3 regions of the Vogesella sp. EB genome follow, and region 3 is predicted to be linked to each of the others. Evidence: predicted binding sites of a transcription regulator. Region 3 holds the regulator's gene; each other region holds the start of a gene.
The links. The regulator sigma-54, encoded in region 3, starts transcription at its own class of promoters, with help from an activator protein. The targets are predictions, from matches to a motif close to CTGGCACGCTTCATGCTT.

Region 1 (7,693 bases), on a different contig from region 3:
TGATGCGTTTTTGCAGCCACTCCTCCACCAGCAGCGCCTGCTCCGCGCCCGGGTCGCCGGCCAGCAGCGGCGGCAACGTCTTCAGCACCCAGTGCCGGCCGGCGGCGTCGGCGACGCGATAGGCCAGCCCGCCGGGCGAGGCGTGCAGGCTGGCCACCACTGTCAGCCCTTCGAACGGCTGGCCGTCGCGCAGCTTCGGCGGCAGCGGCAGGCTGGTGCAGCGCGCCAGCTCGTCGGCCAGTGCGCCCTGCGGCAGCGCCTCCACCCGCAGCACCAGCGCCGACAGGTTGTCCTGCGCGCCGGCGGCCAGTGCCGCTTCGCACAGCACGCTGGCGGCGCGCTGCACGTCGAGGTGCAGGTGCAGGATCTCGTCGATGCGCTTGTCGCCCAGCGCCTGCCACACGCCGTCGCACAGCAGCGCGAACACGTCGCCGGCGTGCAGGTCGCCGTCGCAGAAATCCGGCATCACGTGCTCGTCCAGCCCCATGCCGCGCTTGAGCACGTGCGACAGCGACGCTTCCTCCCACACGTGATCGACGGTCAGCTGCGTCAGCCGCCCCTGGCTGAGCCGGTAGACGCGGCAGTCGCCGACGTGGGCGACGGTGTAGCGGTGGCCGCGCAGCACCAGCGCCGACAGCGCCGCCACCAGCGGCTTGCCCTGCGCGCGCAGCCAGCGGTTGTGCGCCGCAAGCAGCCGGTCCAGTGCCGACGACACTGCCCACGTTTCCGGCGTGGCGTAGTAGTCGGCGCACACCGCCCGGATGGTGGACTGCGCCGCCAGGCGGCCGTCGGCACAGCCGGAGACGCCATCGGCCAGCGCGAACAGCGCGCCCTTGCTGGTCAACAGCCCGTCCTGCGGCACGCTCCAGCCCAGCGCGTCCTCGTTGCGTTCACGGCGGCCGGCGTCGCTGGCGTGGCCGACTGCAAGTTGCAAGCTCATGGTGCTTCCCTGCTAGAAATAATGCCCGCTTAAAGATGATGCCCTGCTCCAGCACGGCGTAACGGGGCGGGATCCGTGATCCCGCCCCGCTGATGGACAGAAGCTGCCGCTTACACCCGTGCCGCGGTCACGTTGCTGGCGCCCCAGGTGGTGCGCCAGCGCAGCTTCACGCCGTGCAGGCCGATCCACGCCACCACGCCGAGGCTGGCGAACAGCCACAGCCCGAGCTGGTAGTTGCCGGTGTGCTGCTTGACGAGGCCCAGCCCGGCGGCGAGCAGGAAGCCGCCGATGCCGCCGGCCATGCCGATCAGCCCGGTCATCACCCCGATTTCCTTGCGGAAGCGCTGCGGCACCAGCTGGAACACCGCGCCGTTGCCGCTACCCAGTGCCAGCATCGCGCCGACAAACAGCGCCAGCGCCACGTTGACCTGCGGCAGGTTGAAGCCGACCACCGCGATCAGCAACGCCGCGGCGGTGTACATCACCAGCAGGGTGCGGATGCCGCCGATACGGTCGGCCAGCGCACCGCCCAGTGGCCGCATCAGCGAGCCGGCGAACACGCAGGCGGCGGTGTAGTAGCCGGCGGTGACGGCATTGAGACCATACTGGTCATGGAAGTAGCCCGGCAGCGCGCTGGCGAGGCCGGCAAAGCCGCCGAAGGTCACACAGTAGAAGAACATGAACCACCAGCTGTCCTTGTCGCCCAGCACGCGCAGGTAGTCGGCCAGCGCCTTCGGCTTGGGACGCTGCGGCGCGTTCTGCGCAAACAGGCAGAACAGCACGAACACCACGGAGAGCGGCAGCACCGCGAGGCCGAATACGTTTTCCCAACCATAGAGTGCGGCCAACGTTGGCGCCAGCAGCGCGGCAAACACAGTGCCGGAGTTGCCGGCACCGGCGATGCCCATCGCCTTGCCCTGGTGCTCGGGCGGATACCACTGCGACGCCAGCGGCAGCGACACAGCGAAGGCGGCACCGGCCACGCCGAGGAATACCCCCAGCAACAGCGCCTGCGACAGCGACTGGATGCCGTGCAGCCAGGCAAAGCCCAGCGCCAGCATCACCACCACCTGGCCGAGGATGCCGGCGAATTTCGGCGAGAAGCGGTCCACCAGCAGGCCCATGCCGAAGCGCAGCAGGGCGCCGGCCAGGATCGGCGTCGCCACCATCAGCCCGCGCTGCTGCGCCGACAGCTGCAGGGCCTCGGCGATCTGGATCGCCAGCGGCCCGAGGATGTACCACACCATGAAGCTGAGGTCGAAATAGAGGAACGACACCAGCAGTGTCGGGGTATGGCCTGCCTTCCAGAAGTCCTTGCTCATTGTCTTGTTCCTTGAAAGATGTCCGTGATCGATCAGGCGGCGCGCCGGGGGCGCCGCGGCGGTCCGTGCCGCAAAAAAGCAAAGAGGCCCGTTGCCCGCGGTATCGCACCACGCGCAACGGACCTCTTTGTCCAAGCCCGCATCGCCGCCATTGGCAACCGGGACAATCATCTGCAGCGTTACCTGAGCAAGTGCCGTGCCAGCCGAATACGGCATTTTGGCCACCCAATCGCCACCTTTGCCTACAGCGGCGCCTGCCAATGGTGCACAGCAGCACCAAAAGCAGGCAGCTGATCGCAGGCCCCATGAAAAAACCGGGCCAGCGGCCCGGTGTCAACAACGTGTCGCCACGTCAGGGGATGCAGCCTGCCGTTGCCGCTCAGGCTGCCTCTTTGCGGTGTTTCTGGTACAGGAAATCCAGCACCGCGCCGCGATAGCGGTGATAGTCGGCGTCGCCCGCCAGCGCCAGCCGGTTACGCGGCCGTGGCAGCTGCACCTCCAGGATCTCGCCGACGGTGGCCGCCGGGCCATTGGTCATCATCACGATGCGATCGGACAGCAGCACCGCCTCGTCCACGTCGTGCGTCACCATCACCACGGTGCTGCCGGTGGCATCGACGATCTTCACCATCTCGTCCTGCAGGTTGGCGCGTGTCAGCGCGTCCAGCGCGCCGAACGGCTCGTCCATCAGCAGCACCTTCGGTTCCATCGCCAGCGCGCGGGCGATGCCGACACGCTGCTTCATGCCGCCGGAGATCTCGTGCGGGTGCTTGTCGCGGGCATGGCTCAGCCCCACCAGCGCCAGCGCGGCGTCGGTGCGCGCGGCCAGCTGCGCCTTGTCCTCCTTCGCGCCGAACACGCGCTCCACCGCCAGCAGGATGTTGCCGTAGCAGGACAGCCACGGCAGCAGGCTGTGGTTCTGGAACACCACCGCGCGCTCGGGGCCGGGGCCGTCGATCTCGCGGCCGTTGCACAGCGCGATGCCGTCGGACGGCTCCAGCAGCCCGGCGATGATGTTGAGCACCGTAGACTTGCCGCAGCCGGAGTGGCCAATCAGCGACACCACCTCACCCTGGCGGATGGTGAGATTGATGTCCTGCAGCGCGACGAAGCGGCCTTTTTTGGTATCGAAGTGCTTTTGCACGTTTTCCAGCTCGACGAAGCGTTCCATGTCACTCTCCCTGTCCGAAGCTGGCCTTCTTCGCCAGCCATACCAGTGCCTGTTCCAGCGCCAGCCCCACCAGACCGACCACGAAGATGGCGATCAGGATGTGCTCCACATTCAGGTTGTTCCATTCGTCCCACACCCAGAAGCCCAGCCCCACACCACCGGTGAGCATCTCCGCCGCCACGATCACCAGCCACGCGGTGCCGATCGCGAGGCGCACGCCGGTGAGCATGTGCGGCAGCACCGCCGGCAGCAGGATGACGCTGAACACCTTCCACTCCGACAGCCGCAGCACGCGCGCCACGTTGAGGTAATCCTGCGGCACCGCGCGCACGCCGGCGGCGGTATTGAGGATCATCGGCCAGATGCTGGAGATGAAGATCACCCAGATCGACGCCGGACTGGCAGCCTTGAACACCAAGAGGCCGATCGGCAACCACGCCAGCGGCGACACCGGGCGCAGCAGGCTGATCACCGGCGCCGTCATCCGTGCCAGAAAACCGAAGCGGCCGATCATGAAACCCAGCGGGATGCCGACCACGGCGGCGAGGCCGAAGCCGACGCCGACGCGGCCCAGCGACATCAGGATGTTCCAGCCTATGCCCTGGTCGTTGGGGCCGTTCTGGTAGAACGGATCGGCGAACAGCTCGGTGGCCGACGCCCAGGTGCTGAGCGGCCCCGGCAGGCTGCCGCGGCTGAGCTGCGACACCAGCGACCACAGCAGCACGAAGGCGATCAGCCCCAGCAGCGGCGGCACCAGCCAGCGGATGAAGCGCACCAGCGGTTGCAGCGACGGCGGCGCCGCGGCGAGCAGGGTCTTGCGCTTGCGCGGGCGGGCGCTGCGCGCGCCGGTGGCGGACGGGCCTGCGGCCAACATTGGCGAGAAAGTTTCTGCAGCACTCATGATGTCGCTCCTCAGGCCTTGATCTTGAAGCTGGCGGCGTAGGCGGCCGGGTTCTTGCCGTCCCACACCACGCCGTCAATCAGCTTGCTGGCACGCATGTCGCTGGCCGGCAACGCCACCCTGGCCATCGCCGCCGCGTCCTTGTAGATGGCGATCTGGTTGATCTGCTTCGCCACCGCCAGGTAGTCGGGATCGGTCTTCAGCAAGCCCCAGCGCTTGTGCTGGGTCAGGAACCACATGCCGTCGGACAGATACGGGAAGTTGACCTTGCCGCCGTCGAAGAACTTCATCAGCTTCGGGTCCTGCCACTTCTTGCCCAGGCCGTCCTCGTAGGCGCCGGCAAAGCGGCCGGCGATCACCGCTTCCGGCGCGTTGACGTAGGCCTTCTCGGCGATCAGCTTGGCGACGCTGGCGCGGTTCTTCACCTCGTCGATGTAGCGCGAGGCGTCCAGCAGCGCCGCCACCAGCGCGCGCGCGGTGTTGGGATACTTCTTCACCCACTCGCCGGTGGTGCCTAGCACCTTTTCCGGGTGATCCGGCCAGATCTGCTGCGTGGTGGCCACCGAGAAGCCGATGCCGTCGGCGATGGCGCGCGCGTTCCACGGCTCGCCGACACAGTAGCCGTCCATATTGTCGACGCGCATATTGGCCACCATCTGCGGCGGCGGCACCACGATGGTCTTCACGTCCGACAGCGGATTGACACCGTGCGCCGCCAGCCAGTAGTACAGCCACATCGCGTGGGTGCCGGTGGGGAAGGTCTGCGCGAAGGTGTACTCGCGCGGCTCGGCCTTGATCAGCTTGGCCAGCGCCGGGCCGGTGGTGGCGCCCTTCTCCTTCAGCTGGTTGGAGAGCGTGATGCCCTGCCCGTTCTGGTTCAGCGTCATCAGCACCGCCATGTCCTTCTTCGGGCCGCCGATACCGAGGTGCACGCCGTAGATCATGCCGTACAGCGCGTGCGAGGCATCCAGCTCGCCGTTGACCAGCTTGTCGCGCACCGCGGCCCAGCTGGCCTCCTTCGACGGCACGATGGTGATGCCGTACTTCTTGTCGAAGCCCAGCTTCGACGCGACGATCACCGAGGCGCAGTCGGTCAGCGGGATGAAACCGACTTTGACTTCGGTCTTTTCGGGTTTGCCGGTGGCCGCGGCAAAGGCGGAGGTGGCAAAGCCGGCAGGCAAGGCGGTTGAGGCCATCAGTGACAAGGCTCCCTTGAGGAAGTCGCGGCGTTCGTTGCCCGCCGCATGCGGGTGGAGATCGAGTTCGTGACGCTTTTCCATGTGCTGCTCCCAGAGTGAGTGGACTGCAAGTGCAAAAGAAAAAACGCCCGTCACCCCTTCATCAGAAAGGGCAACGGACGCCGTTGTCCGTGTTACCAGGCCTGCGCCGCCGTTGGCACCTTCCTGCTTTGTGACGCGTACTCGCGTCTCGCCATTCATTTAGCAAGGGTCGTGCCAACCATCAATGCCTTGTTTTTAATGGGTTTTTTATTTTACGACAATTATTTTGCACTGCAACAGCGCCGCGCGGCACCAGCTCGGCACAGGCGTGCACCACGAGTGGCGCCGCCAGAAAGCAAAAAGCCGCAACAGCATGCCTGTTGCGGCCAACCTTGCGCGACTGCGGCGGCGGATTCAGCTTTTCAGCCACTCCGCCAGGCTGATGATCTCCTGCGCCACCTCGGACAGCTTCTTCTGCTGCTTCATCGCCCGCTCGCGCAGCTGCTTGTAGGCGGTGGCCTCGTCCAGCCCCTTCATCTCCATCAGCAGGCCCTTGGCCTTTTCCACCACCTTGCGGTCGGCCAGCTGCCGTTGCGCGTCGGCCAGCTCGGCGCGGCGCGACACGTCGATCTGGTGGCGCTCGATCGCCACCTCCAGCAGCGGCTGGATGCGGCTGCTTTCCACGTCGCCGACCACATAGGCGGCGACGCCGGCGCTGAGGGCGGCGCGGATGGTGTCGCGGCTGCCGTCGTCGGTGAACATCACCACCGGCCGCTCGCTCTGCGCGCCCATCACGCACACCTGCTCCAGCATGTCGCGCGATGGTGCATCGCTGTCGATCAGCACCACGTCCGGACGCGCCGCCGCCAGCACGTCGGCCAGATGCAAGTTCGCCTCCACCTCGGCCACCACGCGCACGCCAGCCTGCTCCAGCAGCGTCCGCAACGACGCGGCCTTGCCGGAACCGTCCTTCACCAGCATGACTGTCAGCACCTTGTGTCCCTCTCTTATTTCGTTATTGCAGCAGAGCACAGCAATTGCCATGCCATGTACTGACAGCACGCTGGCAGCAGATCGCCATTACAATGCTGTCATTAACGGCAAACCGGCCATCACCCACAAGGAACCCGCCACCATGACCACCCTGCAACGCTGCGGCTGGTGCAGCGACGACCCGCTGTACATCGCCTACCACGACACCGAATGGGGGCAGCCGGTACACGACGACCGCAAGCTGTTCGAGATGCTGGTGCTGGAAGGCGCCCAGGCCGGGCTGTCGTGGATCACCATCCTGAGAAAGCGCGACAACTACCGCCGCGCCTTCCACCACTTCGACCCGCAACGGGTGGCGGCGATGGACGAGGCCGACGTCGAGCGGCTGCTGCAGGATGCCGGCATCGTACGCAACCGGCTGAAGATCAACAGCGCGATCCGCAACGCCCGCGTTTTTCTTGCAATGCAGCAAAAACATGGCAGCTTTGCTCGCTGGTTGTGGGATCATGTCGATGGCCAGCCGCTGCAAAACCAGTGGGCCAGCCTGGGCGAATGCCCGGCCAGCACCGAATTGTCCGACCGCATCAGCAAGGCGCTGAAAAAGGAAGGCATGAATTTTGTCGGCAGCACGGTGATCTACGCCTTCCTGCAGGCCACCGGTGTGGTCAACGACCATCTCTGCAACTGCCCGCAGCACCCGCAACACCGCCAGCACGGCGCGTAACACCCGAACACCCCGGCGGCCGCCACGCCGCCGGCAGCCCGACCCAGACTCTTCTTCCTGTTGCTGCGCACCTGGCGCGATAAGTTGATCAGTGCCGATCCCTCTATCGCCCGAAAGTGCCCATGCCCGGCTATCAGGTCAAATTCGAATCCGTGCTCATCGGAGACACCCGCTATCCCATCCGCTCGCTGCTGGATGGCAACCAGTACCACGATCCCGACGGCGCCGCCGCCGCGGCCGGCATTCCGGAAGCGGCGTGGCCGCTGTTCGGGCTGGTGTGGCCGTCGGCACGCATCATGGCCGACGCCATGCTCAGCAAGAACATCCGCGGCAAGCGCATTCTGGAGGTCGGCTGCGGTCTGGGGCTGGCCAGTCTGGTGCTGCAGCAGCGCGGCGGCGACATCACCGCCAGCGACTGCCAC
Region 2 (7,693 bases), on a different contig from region 3:
ACGCCGAAGCTGCTGGTAAAGGCATCCCGCGCCTGACCCGCGGGTGTCGCGGGTTGCGTAGTTTGTTTCATGGTTTGTCCCACCTTGAAATGACAACAAGCCCGCCGCCGTGGATAACAGCGCGGGCATCACTCTCCACCGCAATGGAGGGTCGGGATTTTGAAGGGGGAACGAAAGACAGTAAAGAAGATTCTTAGAGCGTGTTCATGATCCGCACGCTCACGCGAGACAAGGCGAAAACGGCTGAGGAAGCGGCGTTTATCCAGATATAAAAAGCATGCCGAAGCCGCTTTCAATGGCATATCGCCCCACCGGAATCAAGTCGCAGCAGATCGTGAACAGGCTCTTACAGCCCCACCGGGCGCACAAGGCGCTCGGTCAGCCGCAACAGCCAGTCGCGGCACAGCGCCAGCTGGCCGAGTTCGACGTACTCGTCGGGACGGTGCGCCTGCTCGATCGAACCGGGACCGCACACCACCGCGGCAATACCGGCCTCGGCAAAGCGGCCAGCCTCGGTGGTATAGGCCACCGCCTCGCCACGGCAACCGTGGCACAGCGCGTCGACATGCTGGCGCACGCTGCTGTCGGCGTCCGATTCGAACGGCGGGCAGTTGACCAGCGGCTCGAAGCTGATCGCCGCCTCCGGCGCCACCTGCTGCATTTCCGCGCTCAACAGCGCCGCGTAGTCGCGCACCGAGTCGACGAAACGCTGGTGATTGTCACCCGGCAACCAGCGGCACTCGAACACGAACTCGCAATCCTTGGGCACGATGTTGGCCGCGGTGCCACCGTGGATGACGCCGGTCTGCAAGGTGGTGAACGGCACGTCATACAGTGCCTGCCGCATGCCGAAACTCTGTTCGGCATCGGCCAGCTTGCGGATGTGCACGATCAGCTTGGCGGCATACTCGATGGCGTTGACGCCCTTGGGCGTCAGCGAGGAATGCGCGGCGCGGCCGAGCACGCGGCAACGGTAATGGGCAATGCCCTTGTGGGCGATCACCGGCCGCATCATGGTCGGCTCGCCGATGATGCAGCCCTCGATCGGCAGCTGTCGCTGCTGCAGGTCGGCAATCAGGCGCCCGACCCCCAGACAACCGACTTCCTCGTCGTAAGACAGCGCGATACCGATGGCGCGCTGCAGCTGGCCGGCTGCGGCCAACCTTGTCCACTCCTCGACCAGGGACAGCACGCAGGCAATAAAGCCCTTCATGTCGCAACTGCCGCGACCATAGAGACGACCGTCGCGCTCGCTCATGATAAAAGGGGCGCTCTGCCAGCTCTGGCCGTCGACCGGCACCACGTCAGTGTGCCCGGACAACACCACGATCGGCAGCGCCGGATCCCCGATCACCGCAAACAGGTTGGCCTTGTCGCCGGCATCGGAAAAAGTCAGCGTGCTGTCCACGCCAAACTGCGCCAGATAGTCCTGCACCCACCGGATCAGGGCCAGGTTGGACTCACGACTGGTGGTGTCAAAAGCGATCAGCTGGGCGAGGATGGTTTGCATGGCGCGATCAGAGGTAGTTGAACAGGGACAGGCTCTTCACCTGGGAAAAGGTTTTCTGCGTGACTTCCAGCGCCGTTCTGGCCATCTCGAAGTCGGACACCGCCTTGGCCAGATCCAGGTCTTCCAGATTGCTGATCTGCGACGCGTATTGCACGCTCAGGGCGTCACCCATCTCGATCAGCGAATCGGTCTCCTGCATGCGCGAACCCAGCGAGGCCCGGCTGGCCAGTACCTGCGACAGGCCGTCATCCAGCCCCTGAATGGCCGTCGCAATATTGGTGGCGTAGTTGGGGTCCACCGAGCCGGCGGATAGTGCCTCGTCAAACACCGACAGCGACTGCCACAGCGCGTTGCCGGCCGCGGTCGGCCCTGCCGGGGCGGGTCCGGCCGGAGTTGAGGTACGGCCGAACACCACCGAACCGGGCTCGGTCACCGCGATCTCGCGGCTGGACGAGATCGCCATGTACTGGCGCTGGTCATTGCCCTGGTAGTTGATATTCAGCTGTGGCGGGGTCGCCTGCACCGCCATGGTAAACGGCGGCTTGCTCTTGTCGGTGCCACCGAAGATATAGTTCGACGCGCCGTCGGTGGTGTTGGCGAGGGAAACCAGCTCTTTTACCTTCTCGCGCATCTCGTTCTGGATTGCCTGCCGGTCTTCGTTGGTCAGCACCGTGTTGCCTGCCTGCACCGCCAGGGTCTTGATCGAGATGATGGTGTTGGAGACGTTGCCGAGGATGGTATCGGTAATCGCCAGCTGCGAGGCGGCCGCCTTGGCATTGCTGGATTGCTGCGTATTCATCGACTTGGACTGGTTGATATCGACCAGCGTGGCCGCCGCCACCGGGTCATCCGATGCCCGGTTGATGCGTTTCAGGGTCGACAGCTGCTCGTTGAGGCGGTTGAGCTGGGAACCCTTGCTTTGCAGGTTATAGGTGCCCATGATGTACTGGGTATTGCTGCTGACTCTCATTGCCTTATCCTCTGAAAACTATCAACGCAGGTCCAGCAGCGACTGGAAAATTTCCTGCGCCACCTGGATGACCTTGCTCGATGCCTGGTAGGCCTGCTGATAGCGTATAAGATTCGCCGCTTCCTCGTCGAGATTGACGCCGGAGAACGATTCCCTCTTCAATTTTACTTCCTGCAACGCCGCTTCCTGTGCCGTCAAACTCACCTGTACCACATTGGTACGGCTACCGACATAACTGACGGTCTGGCCATAAAACGACTGCAGGCTGCCGGTGCGCGCGGCGCCGACCGCCGGCAGGAAGGTCGAGGTGGAGTTGGGCGTCGCCGCCATCAGTGGCCGCGTCTGCAAGCGGGCCATCTCCAGCAGGTTGGCGTTGTCCAGCTGCGCCGACTCGCCTGCGGCGCCGGTACGTGGCGTCACCGGGATGGTCTGGTTGGTTGCCGCTTGCCCCTCGAACTTGAAGGCGATGTGCTGGCCGCTGGCGAGGGTGAATTCGTAAACGCCGGCCTGGCTTGCCGACTGCGTCACCGGCACGATGGTGCCGCCAAAGTCCGCCTCGAACGGCGGGGTATTGCCCGGAATATAGTTCAAGGCCAGCGCCGGGGCCGCCGGCAGGGTCGGGTTGGCCGCCGGCGACAGATTGGACACCTGCCAGATTGCCGAGATGGATGGCTTGCCGCCCGGCACCTCGGCCGGGTTGACCGGCACGGCAGCACCAGCCTGGATGCCGGAGGCGACCGCCAGCTGCGATGGCTCCTGCACCGCCACGGCAAAACGGCGCAAGGCGTCACGCATCGCCTTGGCTTCACCGGCCGGCGTGGTCGCGTTCTCTGCGGTGGTACGGAAGGCGGTCAAGTCGGCAAACATCGGGGTACTGGCCGGCAGACCGTTCAGGTCGACACCCAGCGCCTGCTGCCGGTTCATCGCGTCGGAAAACTCAACCGCCATGCGGCCGAGGTCGGCCTGCACGCGGGCCACATCGTAATTCAGCGTGGTCATGGCGCCGGCGATGCTGCCACCGGCGATCAGCTGCGAATTGAGCACCACCGTGTTGTTGGTGCCCGGCAGCTTGATGCCCAGTGACGGCGCTTCCGGATCTTCCGGCTGCGCCGGTGCGCCACGCATCATGGTCATTTCGTAACTGGTCTCGCCGATCACCAGCGGGTGGCCCTGGCCGATGTAGACGCTATACATGCCGTCGGACTGCTCGACCACGTCGGTCTTGATCAGCTTGTTCAGGTCGCGTACCAGCGTATCGCGCTGGTCCAGCAGGTCATTGGGCGCACGGCCCTCACCCTGGTTCAGGGAAATGATCTGCTCGTTGAGGGCGGCGATCTGCCTGGCGTAGGAGTTGACCCCCTCCACCGAGGTATTGATCTGGTTGATCAGGCCGTTACGCACCTCTTCCATGCGCGTATTCATCGACTGGAAACGGCCGGACAGCGACTCGGCCTGGCTGATCACCGACTGCCGCGCAGCGATGGAGGTCGGCTGCTGGCTGAGGGTTTGCAGGCTGGCGTAGAAACCCTGCATCAGGTTGGAGAGGCCGGCATTGCCATCGGTAATCAGGTTGTCGATATCGGAGAGGGCGGTGGCCTGGGTCTGGAAACCACTGCTGGACGCGGTGACATTCTGCAGCTGCTCGTCCATGAAGCCGTCGTACAGCCGCGATACCGCGTACAGGTCGACACCACGGCCGGCATAGCCGTAACCGACAAACTGCGGCGTCGCCGCACTCTGGGAAAGACGCTGGCGGTTGTAGCCATCGGTATTGACGTTGCTGATGTTGTGGCTGGTCACATCCAATGCCGCGCGTGCCGCATTGAGACCACTGATACCGATACTGAAAATACCACTCATGATTCACTCTCCCGTTGTTCTTTATCGGCAGCCAGGTGCCCGAACTTTAGCGTGCCAGCAGGGACTGGGCGACGCCGGCCAGTTTGCGCGCATACGCCGGATCGGTGGCGTAACCGCCCTGCTGCAGCGCCACGGCAAAGCCCTGCGCGTTATCGCCCTGGTTCAGCGCGCGCTGGTAGCGGCTGCTGCCTTCCAGCAGCTTGGCGTAATCGTCGAATGCCGCCTGCAGGCTCGGATAGGAACGGAACGATTCCACCTGCTTTCGCGGCTTGCCGTCGACGTACTCGGTGGTCAGGGTCGCCACCGACTCGCCGCGCCACGAACCACCGGCCTTGATGCCGAACAGGTTGTAGCTCTCGCGACCATCCGGATGGCGGATGCTGCGGCTGCCCCAGCCGCTTTCCAGCGCGGCGTGGCCAACCAGCAATTCCGGCGCCACGCCGAGGCGCTCGGCCGCCTGGCCGGCATGCGGCAACAGGGTGCTGACGAATGCCTGCCGCTCGCTCGGAATCGCCACTGGTGCCGGCGCCGCCGTGGCGGTGCCGGCAGCTTCCGCATACTTGCGGATGGCTTTCGCCGCCGCGGCGGGTAGCGCCGGCAAGGGCAGCATGCCACTACTGGCGGCCGGCGTCGCGGCCTGGTCAATCCGCGCCACGCCCTCGATCTGACGGGCCAGCATGTCGGCCAGCCCGGTACCACCGCCCTGCACCATCGCGTTGACCATCTGCTGGTCGAGCATGCCGCGGTAGGTGCCCAGCTCCGAGGAATCCTCTTCGCCGTCAAAACCGTTGCTGCGCATCGACGCCATCATCTGATTGAGCAGGATGGCCTCGAACTGGCTGGCGACCTGCCGGATCGCTTCCTTCGGATTGCTGCGCGCAAGGGAAGACAAGCGCTCGGTCGCATTGGGATCGATCGCTAATTGATTGCTGGCATCACGGGAAACTTGCATGGCAGGAACGCTAAACAGACACAGATGCCGGATCTACAGCAAGAATCAGGCCAGCAAAAAAGGCGATGCCCGTCAGGGACATCGCCTTGCAACTGGCTTGCGGCCAACCTTGCCGCTCAAATGATCTGCAATTCCGCCTTCAGCGAGCCGGAGGCCTTCATCGCCTGCAGGATGGAGATCAGGTCCTGCGGCGTGGCGCCGACCGAATTCAGGGCGCCGACCACCTCCGACAGCGAGGCACCGCCGGGAATGTTGACCACCTTGCTGCCGTCGGCGCTGACACTGACATCGGCCTTGCGGGTGACCGCCGTCTGGCCGCCGCTCAGCGGCGGTGGCTGGCTCACTGTCGAGGTGCTGTTGACCGTCACCGACAGGTTGCCATGGGCAATCGCGCACGGATCGATGCGTACCGCCTTGTTCATCACGATGGAGCCGGTGCGGGCATTGATGATCACCACGGGGGAAACTTCTGCCGCCTCGACGGCAATATTTTCCAGCCGCGACAGAAACTGGATCCGCGCATTGCTGTCCTGCGGCGCCCGCACTTCGATCTGGCGACCGTCCAGCGCCCGCGCCGTCTGCCCGCCCAACTCGCGATTGATCGCCTGCACCACGCGGTTGGCGGTGGTGAAGTCCGATTCCAGCAACTGCAGCGCCACCATGTCGCCCATGCCCAGCGAGGCCGGCAACTCGCGCTCGACCGTCGCCCCCGCCGGAATGCGGCCAACGCTGAGGTGGTTGATCTGCGTCTTGCTGCCCCCGGCGGCGGCGCCGGCACCGCCGACCACCACATTACCCTGTGCCAGCGCGTAGATCTGGCCGTCGATACCCTTCAGCGGCGACAGCAGCAAGGTGCCGCCACGCAGGCTCTTGGCATCGCCGATCGACGACACCGTGATGTCCAGCGCCTGGCCGCGCCGCGCAAACGGCGGCAGGGTCGCGGTCAGGCTCACCGCGGCCACGTTCTTCGGGTCGATCTTCATCCCCTGCGGGATCTGCACACCGAGCTGGTTCAGCATATTGCCCAGCGACTGGCCGGTGAACGGCGAGGCGCTGGCCTTGTCGCCACTGCCATCGAGGCCGACCACCAGGCCGTAACCGATCAACGGGTTGGAGCGCACCCCGGCCACGCTGGCCAGCTCCTTGATCTTCTGGGCGGCAAACAGCGGACCGGCCAGCAGCGCCAGGCAAACCACCACGACAAAACGCGACATCGCTTATCCCTTAAAACGGCAGCAGTGACAGGAAGATTTTCTGCAGCCAGCCGGTGTCATTATAAGCGCGACTGCGGCCCTGGTTGATCTGCTCGATGCGGGCATCGGCCATCCGCGTCGATTCGACATTGTTGCCCTGCTTGATGTCGCGCGGGTTGATCACCCCGGACAGGCGGATGAATTCATGCTCGCCGTTGATCTTCATCTGCTTCTCGCCGCTGACCAGCAGGTTGCCGTTCGGGTAGACGTCGATCACGGTCACGGTGATGGAGGCATTGAAGGAGCTGCTGTTGGTATTGCTGCTGGAGCCGCTCTCGCTGGCGCTGCCACTGCCGTTCAGGCTGGCACCGCCCAGTTTCTTCTCGATGGCGCCGGGGAAGAACGGCAGCGACACGCCGGCATTGATGCCGCCGTTGATCGAGGAATCGCGCTCGCCCTCGGTCTCTTCCTTGCTGCTGGAGCGGTTGTTCTCGCGGATGGTGACGGTGAGGATGTCGCCGACGCGCACCGGCACCTTGTCCTCGAACAGCGGCTGGTAGCTGGCGGCCTGGAAGATGGAGCCGTCGGCTGGCAGCTGCGCCGGCTGCGGCTGTGGCCGCACCGCCATCGGCTGATGCGTGATCGGCGCCGTCTGTACCGCGCAGGCGGCCAAGAGCAGCGCCGAACACAGCGGCAACACAAGATTCAGCAGGCGCTTCATGGGCTACTCCTTAGACTTTAGAGCTGGGTCAGCTTCTGCAGCATTTCGTCGGCGGTCTTGATCGCGCGCGAGTTGATCTCGTAGGCGCGCTGCGCGGTGATCATGTTGATCAGCTCTTCGGTCACGTTGACGTTGGAACCCTCGACATAGCCCTGCGAAATGGTGCCGCGGCCATCGAGGCCGGGCTGGCCTTCGATCGGGTCACCGGACGCGCCGGTCGCCAGATACAGGTTGCCGCCGATGCTTTCCAGCCCCTGCGGGTTGATGAAGGTGGCGGTGTTGATCTGGAAAGAACCGGTGGCGGTGGTAGCACCGGCATCGAAATACTCCAGCAAGCCTTCGGGCGACAGCGTGATCTTGGTGGCGGTCGCCGGAATGGTGATCGCCGGGTCCAGCGCCAGGCCGGCGGCATTGACCACCAGGCCTTCATTGTTGCGCTTGAACTCGCCGTTGCGGGTGTAGGCGATGGTGCCGTCGGTCTGCTGGA
Region 3 (7,693 bases):
GGAGGCGCCGGTGAGGGCGACGGTAACGGTGTCAATCTTTGTCATGCGCTTGTACCAGATGGCTTGCTATCAGACCGTTGGCGATGCCGCCGAGCAGGGCGGCTAGCGCCAGCGGCGGGAACAGTAGCAGTATATTGTCGTATGGAATCAGGAACAGCCTGACCAGCAGCAATTGTCCCAGCAGATGGGCCTGCGCCGCCAGCAGGCTGTGGCTGACCAGGCTGAAATGGCGGGCGGGCAGCGCCCGGCAGGCGCCCAGCAGCAGCAGGCTGGCCAGCGCGCCGCCGAGGCTGAGCCAGAAGCCGGGGGTGAACAGGCTGCCCAGCAGCAGGCCGGCACCGACGACACGCAGCAGCGTGACCCACACCGCGGCACGCCAGCCCAGGGTGTGCAGCGCGAACAGGGTCATGATGTTGGCCAGCCCCGGCTTGACGCCGGGCAGTGGCGACGGGATGGCGGCATCGACCATGCCCAGCGCGATGGCCAGCGCGGCAAGGCTGGCGATGCGGTGATCGTCGGCGCTGGCTTGCAGCGTGCGTTCAGTAGGCGAGCGAGTCATGGGCTTGCTGTGGGCCGGCCAGCTCGATGCTGATGCGGTTGGGCAGGCACACGGCGATGTCGCCACTGTGGCGCAGCCAGCCCTGCTGCACGCAGTACTGGCGCGGGCTAGGGTCGCTGCGGATACGGGCCTTACCGTCGTGGATCTCGATTTCGGTCAGCCCCAGCGGGCCGCGGGCGATATGGCGCCGGTTCAGGCGCAGCGGCAGGCGGATGGTTTCGGTGCCGTTCTGGCGCACGATGACGCTGTCGGCCTCGCCGGCGTGGCGGCTAAGCTGCAGGAAGGCGGCCAGCAACAGCACGCACAGTGCCAGCAGCACCAGATAGTCCCCGGCCTTGAACATGGCCGGCTTATTTTTTGGCGGGCAGCTGGCGGTGGCGCAGCAGGACCTGTTCGCCGGCAAAGGCCTTGGCCAGCTGTTCGGCGAGGTAGACCGAGCGGTGCTGGCCGCCAGTGCAGCCGATGGCGACGGTGACGTAGCTGCGGTTGTCCTGGCGGAAGCGCGGCAGCCAGTTTTGCAGGAACTGGCGGATGTCGGCCAGCATCTGCGCCACGCTGGCTTCGCCTTCGAAGAAGCGGCAGATCGCCTCGTCCTGGCCGGTCAGCGGCCGCAGCGCGACCTCGTAGTAGGGGTTGGGCAGGCAGCGCACGTCGAACACGAAGTCGGCGTCCAGCGGCAGGCCGTGCTTGAAGCCGAACGATTCGAACACCAGGGTCAGGCAGTCGGCATCGGCGTCGACCAGTACCTTGACCCAGGCGCGCAGCGCGTTGGCGGACAGGTGGCTGGTGTCGATGCGGTGGCCCAGCTCGTGGATGTGCTCCAGCATCTCGCGCTCGAGGCGGATGCACTCCTCCACCGTCAGGCCGTTGCCGGACAGCGGGTGGCGGCGCCGCGTTTCCGAGAAACGCTGGACCAGCACTTCGGTGGTGGCTTCCAGATAGATCAGGCGCACGTCGACCCGCATCGCTTTCAGGCTGGCCATCACCTCCGGCAATGCGGCCAACGTTGGTGCGGAACGGGTGTCGACGCTGATGGCGACATGCTGGTAACCCTGTTCGCTGTACAGCGCCACCACGTCGGTGAGCATGGTGGCCGGCAGGTTGTCGACGCAGTAGTAGCCGTTGTCTTCCAAGAGGCGCAGGGCGACGGACTTGCCGGAGCCGGACAGGCCGCTAATCAGAATCAGCTGCATGTTCCTGGTCCCGTAGCAGGTTGGTGTGGCGATCGATGAATTCGCGGGTACTGTCGATGCCGCGCAGCTGCAGGATGTAGTTGCGCACCGCCGCCTCGACCAGCACCGCCAGGTTGCGGCCGGCGGCCACCGGCAGGATCACCTTGCGCACGGTGACGCCGAGGATGTCCTGCGTCTCGGACTGGATGTTGAGCCGGTCCAGCGTCTGCATCGCCTGATCGTTGGCCTTCATCAGGTGGATGATCAGCTTCAGCACCTTCTTCGGACGCACCGCGGTTTCGCCGAAAATGGTGCGGATATTGAGGATGCCGAGGCCGCGCACCTCGAGGAAGTCGCGCAGCAGCGCCGGGCAGCGGCCTTCCAGCGTTTCCGGGCCGATGCGGTACAGTTCGACCGCGTCATCGGCAACCATGCCGTGGCCGCGCGAGATCAGTTCCAGCGCCAGCTCGCTCTTGCCCATCGCCGAATCGCCCATGATCAGCACGCCGATTTCCAGTACGTCGAGAAACACGCCGTGCATCACGGTGGAGACCGCCAGCGCGCGCGCCAGATAGATGCGCAGCACGTCCATCAGGTACGGGCTTTCCAGCGGCGTACTCATCAGCGGCACATTGTGGCTCTGGCAGTAGTCGCGCAGCAGGTTGGGCACCGGCTGTGCATTGGCGACGATCACCACCGCCATGGTGCGGTGGAACAGCTGGTCGAGGGCGGTCCGTGCCGCGGCCTGTTCCAGCTTGTTCAGGTATTCCACCTCCGCGAGGCCAAGGACCTGGACGCGGTTGGGGTGGATGAAGTTGAGGTGACCGACCAGTGCCTGGGTTGGCCGCTGTTCATCATTCGAAATCAGGTTGTCGGAGCCGGAACGGCCGGCGACCCAGCTCAGGTTGAGCTTGTGCTGATTGTCCTGGTACAGGCGGCGAACACTGATATTAGGCATGGTCTGGGGTGTCGGAAATCAGTTCAAACAGTTTCTGCGCATCGCAGGCGGGATCGTTCATCTGCTCGCGCAGCGCCTTGCTGGAGAAGCGCTGCGCCAGCTCGGACAACACCTGCAGGTGAATGTCGGTGGCTTGCTCCGGCACCAGCAGCACGAACAGCAGCGAGACCGGTTTGCCATCGGGGGCGTCGAACGGAATCGGCGCCTTCAGGCGGATGAAGATGCCGGTGGCTTCCTTCAGGCTCTTGATGCGGCCGTGCGGGATGGCGACGCCTTGTCCCAGGCCGGTGGAGCCGAGTTTTTCCCGGGCAAACAAACTGTCGAAGACATCGCTGCGCGCGATGGCGTGACTGTTTTCGACCATCAGGCCGACTTGTTCGAAGAGTCGTTTTTTGCTGGAAACGTCCATGTCAGCAATGACGTTGTCCACGGAGAGTATTTTACTGATCAAGCCCATAATGCCATTTGCCCGAAAAAATCGAGGGCCATTCTACGCCGAGTCCACGGAATACCATAGTGGAAAGCGCAGGATGATCGTCAGGAGAAAAAGCGGTAGCCAAAAAAAGAACGGATAAGCAAGCAGTGCTTGCATTATCCGTTTTTGTTCGGCAAATCCTGATCAGAGCGACGCTTGCTCTTGCGGTACCGGTGCGCGATGCTCGACCTGTTTTTCCTTGAATTTCAGTACCTGACGATCCAGTTTGTCAGTCAGCAGGTCGATGGCCGCGTACATGTCCGCTTCGGTGGCTTCGGCATGGATGTCCTTGCCTGCCAGGTGAACATTGACTTCGGCTTTCTGTACCAGTTTGTCGACAGACAGTGTCACGTTGACACCGATCACATTATCGACATGGCGGGTAATGCGTTCCAGTTTGCTTTCGATGTAGTCACGAAGCGCCGGGGTAACGTCGAGGTGGAGGCCGGTAATCTTGAGGTTCATACCCTAACTCCTTCTGTTGGTGCCATATCCGGACTGGGCATGGCGATCTTGTTATGAACAACCTAAAAAGTCTTGCGCTGGCTGACCGGCGGTATCTGCATGGCTTCACGATACTTGGCTACGGTGCGTCTTGCAACCTGAATACCTTGGGCGATCAGCTTGTCGGCAATGGCGCTGTCAGACAGCGGTTTGTTGTGGTCTTCCGCATCGATGATCTGCCGGATCAGTGCCTTGATCGCGGTGGCGGAACATTCGCCACCACTGTCAGTATCGACCGAACTGCCAAAGAAATATTTGAGTTCGAACAAGCCACGGCTGCACAGCAGGTATTTCTGCGTGGTGACGCGGGAGATGGTTGACTCATGCAGACCCAGTTCTTCCGCGATGTCTCGCAGGATAAGTGGGCGCATGGCCACTTCACCTTGTTCAAAGAACGCTTGCTGTCTGTCAACAATAGATTCTGCCACTTTCAGGATGGTGTCAAACCGTTGTTGAATGTTTTTTACCAGCCAGCGCGCCTCTTGCAGCTGGCCGCCCAGATTATGGCTGCTGCCCTTCTGTTGTAGCATGGCTGCATACATCTGGTTGACGCGCAGCTTCGGCAGCGTGCCCTGGTTGAGGCGCGCCACCCAGCGCTGCTGGCGTTTCACCACCAGGATGTCGGGGGCGACGTAGTGGGTCTCGCCCTGGTCGAAGCCGCTGCTGGGGCGCGGCCGCAGGCTGGCGAGCAGGGCGTGGGCGGTTTTCAGCTGCTGTTCGTCGATGGCGAGCAGCTTCTTGAGCTTGGTGAAGTCGCGGTTGCCCAAGAGCGGCAGGTGCTGCTGCACCATGTCCAGCGCCAGCTGGCGTACCGCGGCCGGTGCCGCGTGCTGCTGCAGTTGCAGGCAGAGGAATTCGGTGAGGTTGCGGCTGCCGATGCCGGTCGGCTCGAACTGGGTCAGCAGCTTGCGCAGGCACTCCAGCTCGTCGCCTTCCACTTCCAGCTCCAGCGGCAGCTCGGCGGCGATGTCGTCCAGCGAGGTCGGCAGATAGCCGTCGTCATCCAGCTCGTCGATCAGCAGCGACATCAGCGCCTTGTCGCGCTGGCTGAGCTGGGTTTCACCCATCTGCGCGGTTAAGTGCTCGCGCAGCGACGGCCGGCACGGGGTGTTGAGAATGGGGTCGAACTCGTCGTCGTCATCGTTGCGGCTGCTGCCGCTCCCGCTGCTGCCCCAGTCGCCGAGCAGCTCGCCGTCATCGCGGTTGCTTTCCGCTTCCGGCCGCTCCGGCTCGCTGCCGCTGTCCGACGCCGGCGTGTCGCCGCTGGGCGCCAGCACCGGTAACGGGCTGTCGGACTCGTCGGGGCTGTCGCTGCTGTCGGCGCGTTCCAGCAGCGGGTTTTCCAGCAGGTAGCGCTCCAGCTCGGTACTGAGATCCAGCGTCGACATCTGCAGCAGCTTGATCGATTGCTGCAACTGGGGGGTGAGCGTGAGTTGCTGGCTGGTTTTGAGCTGGAGGGTCTGTTTCATGGCTTACAGGTGGAAGTGTTCGCCCAGGTACACCTGGCGGACCTGTTCGTTCAGCACCAGCGCTTCCGGCAGGCCGGAGGCGAGCACGCTGCCCTCGGAGATGATGTAGGCGCGGTCACAGATGCGCAGCGTTTCGCGCACGTTGTGGTCGGTAATCAGCACGCCGATGCCGCGTTCCTTGAGGAAGGCGATGATCTTCTGGATGTCGATCACCGCGATGGGGTCGACGCCGGCAAACGGCTCGTCCAGCAGGATGAAGCGCGGGCGGGTGGCCAGCACGCGGGCGATTTCCACGCGGCGGCGTTCGCCACCGGACAGCGCCAGCGCGTTGCTGTCGCGCAGGTGGCTGATGTTGAGGTCGTCCAGCAGCAGGGTCAGCTCGTTTTCCAGCTCCTCGTCCTTCAGACCGGCAATTTCCAGCACCGCGCGGATGTTCTCGTCCACCGTCATTTTGCGGAAGATCGACGCTTCCTGCGGCAGATAGCCGAGACCGAGTCGCGCGCGCTGATGGATCGGCAGGTGGGTGATGGTCTGGCCGTCGAGGCGGATTTCGCCGGCATCGGCGGCGATCAGGCCGACCACCATGTAGAAGCTGGTGGTTTTGCCGGCGCCGTTGGGGCCGAGCAGGCCGACCACCTCGCCACTGGCGATCTCCAGCGACACGTCGCGCACCACGGTACGCTTCTTGAAGGTCTTCTTCAGGTGCTGGATGGAAAGCTGGCTCGGGGTCATGGCGTGCCCTGTGCTTTGGGCTGCAGGATCACCGTCACGCGGCCGCTGTTGCCGCTGGCGGCGGTGCCGCCGCTGGCCTGGTAGGTCTCGGTGGCGGTGTTGTAGACGATGACGGCGCCGCTGACCGAATCCTGGCCGCGCTTGACGCGGGCGTTGCCGGTCAGGGTGGCAAGGTTGGCCGCAGTGTTGTAGTTGACGTTGCTGGCGCTGCCTTCGACGTATTCATTGCTGCCGTCGACCTTCTGGCGGAAGGTGACCGGGCTGCCCTGCGCCTGCAGCTGCTGGTTGCCCTGCGCATCGCGGGTAACGGTCACGCGCTGCGCTTTCAGGTTCAGCGTGCCCTGCACCACCACGACATTGCCCTCCCATACCGTCACGCCTTTTTTCTGGTCCAGCGAGCCGCGGTCGGCAGACAGTTCGATCGGTTTTTCGCTGTCGGCCTTTTCAGCCATGACAGGGGCGCTCAGCACGAGGGCGGTCAGCGCGATCAGCACACTATGGCGCATAGGTAATCCTTACGTTGGACAGCAGGTTCAGCTGGCCGCTGTCCTGCTGGTAAATGAAGCCGGTCGATTTCAGTTGCGAGGTGCCGTAGTCGGCCACCAGCGGCGCGCGGTTGCTGGCGCTGCGCGCCACGGTGTCGACATGCAGCACCGAGGTCTGCAGCAGGATAGCCGGGGCGTCGGCGGTGGCCTTGCGTTCCCAGCGCACATTATCACTGAAGTCCGCCGTTTTCTGCTGCTTGTGGTAGCGCCCGGCCGCGGCCGTCACCGTGTAGTCGGGGAGGCCCTGCAGGAAGACTTCGATACGCGGCTTGCTGAGATAGACATTCGGATTGCGCGGCAGTTGCCACATCTGGGTCGCCTGCAGGTATTGCTGCGGCCGGCCCTGGGCGTCGAAGCGCTTTGCCGTCAGCCGGTTGATGGTGTACTCCGGGCGGCTCAGGTCGATCTTGCCCGGCGCATCGCCGCGCTGCATGGTCAGCACGTTGAGCCAGAAGGCGAGCAGGGCCATGCCCAGCATCAGGCCCAGCGGAAACAGGCGGGCGGCGCGGTTCATGCCAGGTAGCCGGCCATCAGGCGGTCGTAGTTGCCCTGCGCCTGCAGGATCAGCTCGCACAGCTCGCGCACTGCGCCCTGGCCGCCGCTGCAACCGGTGACGAAGTGGGCGTGCTGGCGCACGAAGCTGGGCGCGTCCGGTACCGCCACCGCCAGGCCGACGCGGCTCATCACCGGCAGGTCGATGACGTCGTCGCCGATGTAGGCGCAGTCTTCGGCGGTGAGGCCGGTTTTGTGCAGCAGTTCGGCAAACGCGGTGCGCTTGTCGTGTACGCCGGCGTAGTAGTGGTCGATGCCGAGGCCGCGGGCGCGGTGGGCGACGCCGGGGGCGTCGCGGCCGGTGATGATCGCCAGCTGTACGCCGGTGGACTGCAGCATGCGCAGGCCGTGACCGTCCAGGGTGTTGAACGCTTTCAGCTCTTCGCCGCTGGCGGTGATGAAGATGCGGCCGTCGGTCAGCACGCCGTCCACATCCATGATCAGCAGTCGCGTGCGTTTGGCCAGTTCGGTGATGGTTTGCATGGTGTCTCTCAGACCACGCCTGCCTTGAGCAGGTCGTGCATGTTCAGGGCGCCCACCAGATTGCCGGCGCGGTCGGTAACCAGCAGGCCGTTGATCTTGTGGTGTTCCATTTCGTTGGCCGCTTCGGTGGCCAGACGGTGTGACTCGATGGTGCGCGGCTGGCGTGCCATCACGTCGTCGATGCGCAGGCCGGCCAGATCCAGGCTCTTGTCCAGCGTGCGGCGCAGGTCGCCGTCGGTGAAGA

Region 1: a site for sigma-54 is predicted at 5,775-5,792, ahead of ACG97_RS00190 (CmpA/NrtA family ABC transporter substrate-binding protein). Genes of this name have one in related genera too.
Region 2: a site for sigma-54 is predicted at 5,329-5,346, ahead of flgJ (flagellar assembly peptidoglycan hydrolase FlgJ). Genes of this name have one in related genera too.

Annotation. Positions count from the first base shown of each region.
Region 1 covers NZ_LFDT01000001.1:36,806-44,498, reverse strand. The annotation lists gene ACG97_RS00210 (bifunctional protein-serine/threonine kinase/phosphatase) at 1-940, opposite strand, end outside; gene ACG97_RS00205 (NarK/NasA family nitrate transporter) at 1,051-2,262, opposite strand; gene ACG97_RS00200 (ABC transporter ATP-binding protein) at 2,642-3,433, opposite strand; gene ntrB (nitrate ABC transporter permease) at 3,435-4,334, opposite strand; gene ACG97_RS00190 (CmpA/NrtA family ABC transporter substrate-binding protein) at 4,346-5,614, opposite strand; gene ACG97_RS00185 (ANTAR domain-containing response regulator) at 5,969-6,547, opposite strand; gene ACG97_RS00180 (DNA-3-methyladenine glycosylase I) at 6,690-7,271, shown strand; gene ACG97_RS00175 (methyltransferase) at 7,394-7,693, shown strand, end outside.
Region 2 covers NZ_LFDT01000012.1:12,023-19,715, forward strand. The annotation lists gene ACG97_RS08915 (sodium-dependent transporter) at 1-71, opposite strand, end outside; gene argE (acetylornithine deacetylase) at 347-1,510, opposite strand; gene flgL (flagellar hook-associated protein FlgL) at 1,518-2,480, opposite strand; gene flgK (flagellar hook-associated protein FlgK) at 2,502-4,340, opposite strand; gene flgJ (flagellar assembly peptidoglycan hydrolase FlgJ) at 4,387-5,292, opposite strand; gene ACG97_RS08940 (flagellar basal body P-ring protein FlgI) at 5,409-6,506, opposite strand; gene ACG97_RS08945 (flagellar basal body L-ring protein FlgH) at 6,517-7,206, opposite strand; gene flgG (flagellar basal-body rod protein FlgG) at 7,224-7,693, opposite strand, start outside.
Region 3 covers NZ_LFDT01000005.1:114,037-121,729, reverse strand. The annotation lists gene ACG97_RS04850 (flavin prenyltransferase UbiX) at 1-45, opposite strand, end outside; gene ACG97_RS04845 (Gx transporter family protein) at 32-559, opposite strand; gene ACG97_RS04840 (NusG domain II-containing protein) at 540-902, opposite strand; gene rapZ (RNase adapter RapZ) at 910-1,752, opposite strand; gene hprK (HPr(Ser) kinase/phosphatase) at 1,733-2,689, opposite strand; gene ptsN (PTS IIA-like nitrogen regulatory protein PtsN) at 2,682-3,146, opposite strand; gene hpf (ribosome hibernation-promoting factor, HPF/YfiA family) at 3,309-3,629, opposite strand; gene ACG97_RS04815 (RNA polymerase factor sigma-54) at 3,692-5,137, opposite strand; gene lptB (LPS export ABC transporter ATP-binding protein) at 5,141-5,869, opposite strand; gene lptA (lipopolysaccharide transport periplasmic protein LptA) at 5,866-6,375, opposite strand; gene lptC (LPS export ABC transporter periplasmic protein LptC) at 6,365-6,928, opposite strand; gene kdsC (3-deoxy-manno-octulosonate-8-phosphatase KdsC) at 6,925-7,449, opposite strand; gene ACG97_RS04790 (KpsF/GutQ family sugar-phosphate isomerase) at 7,458-7,693, opposite strand, start outside.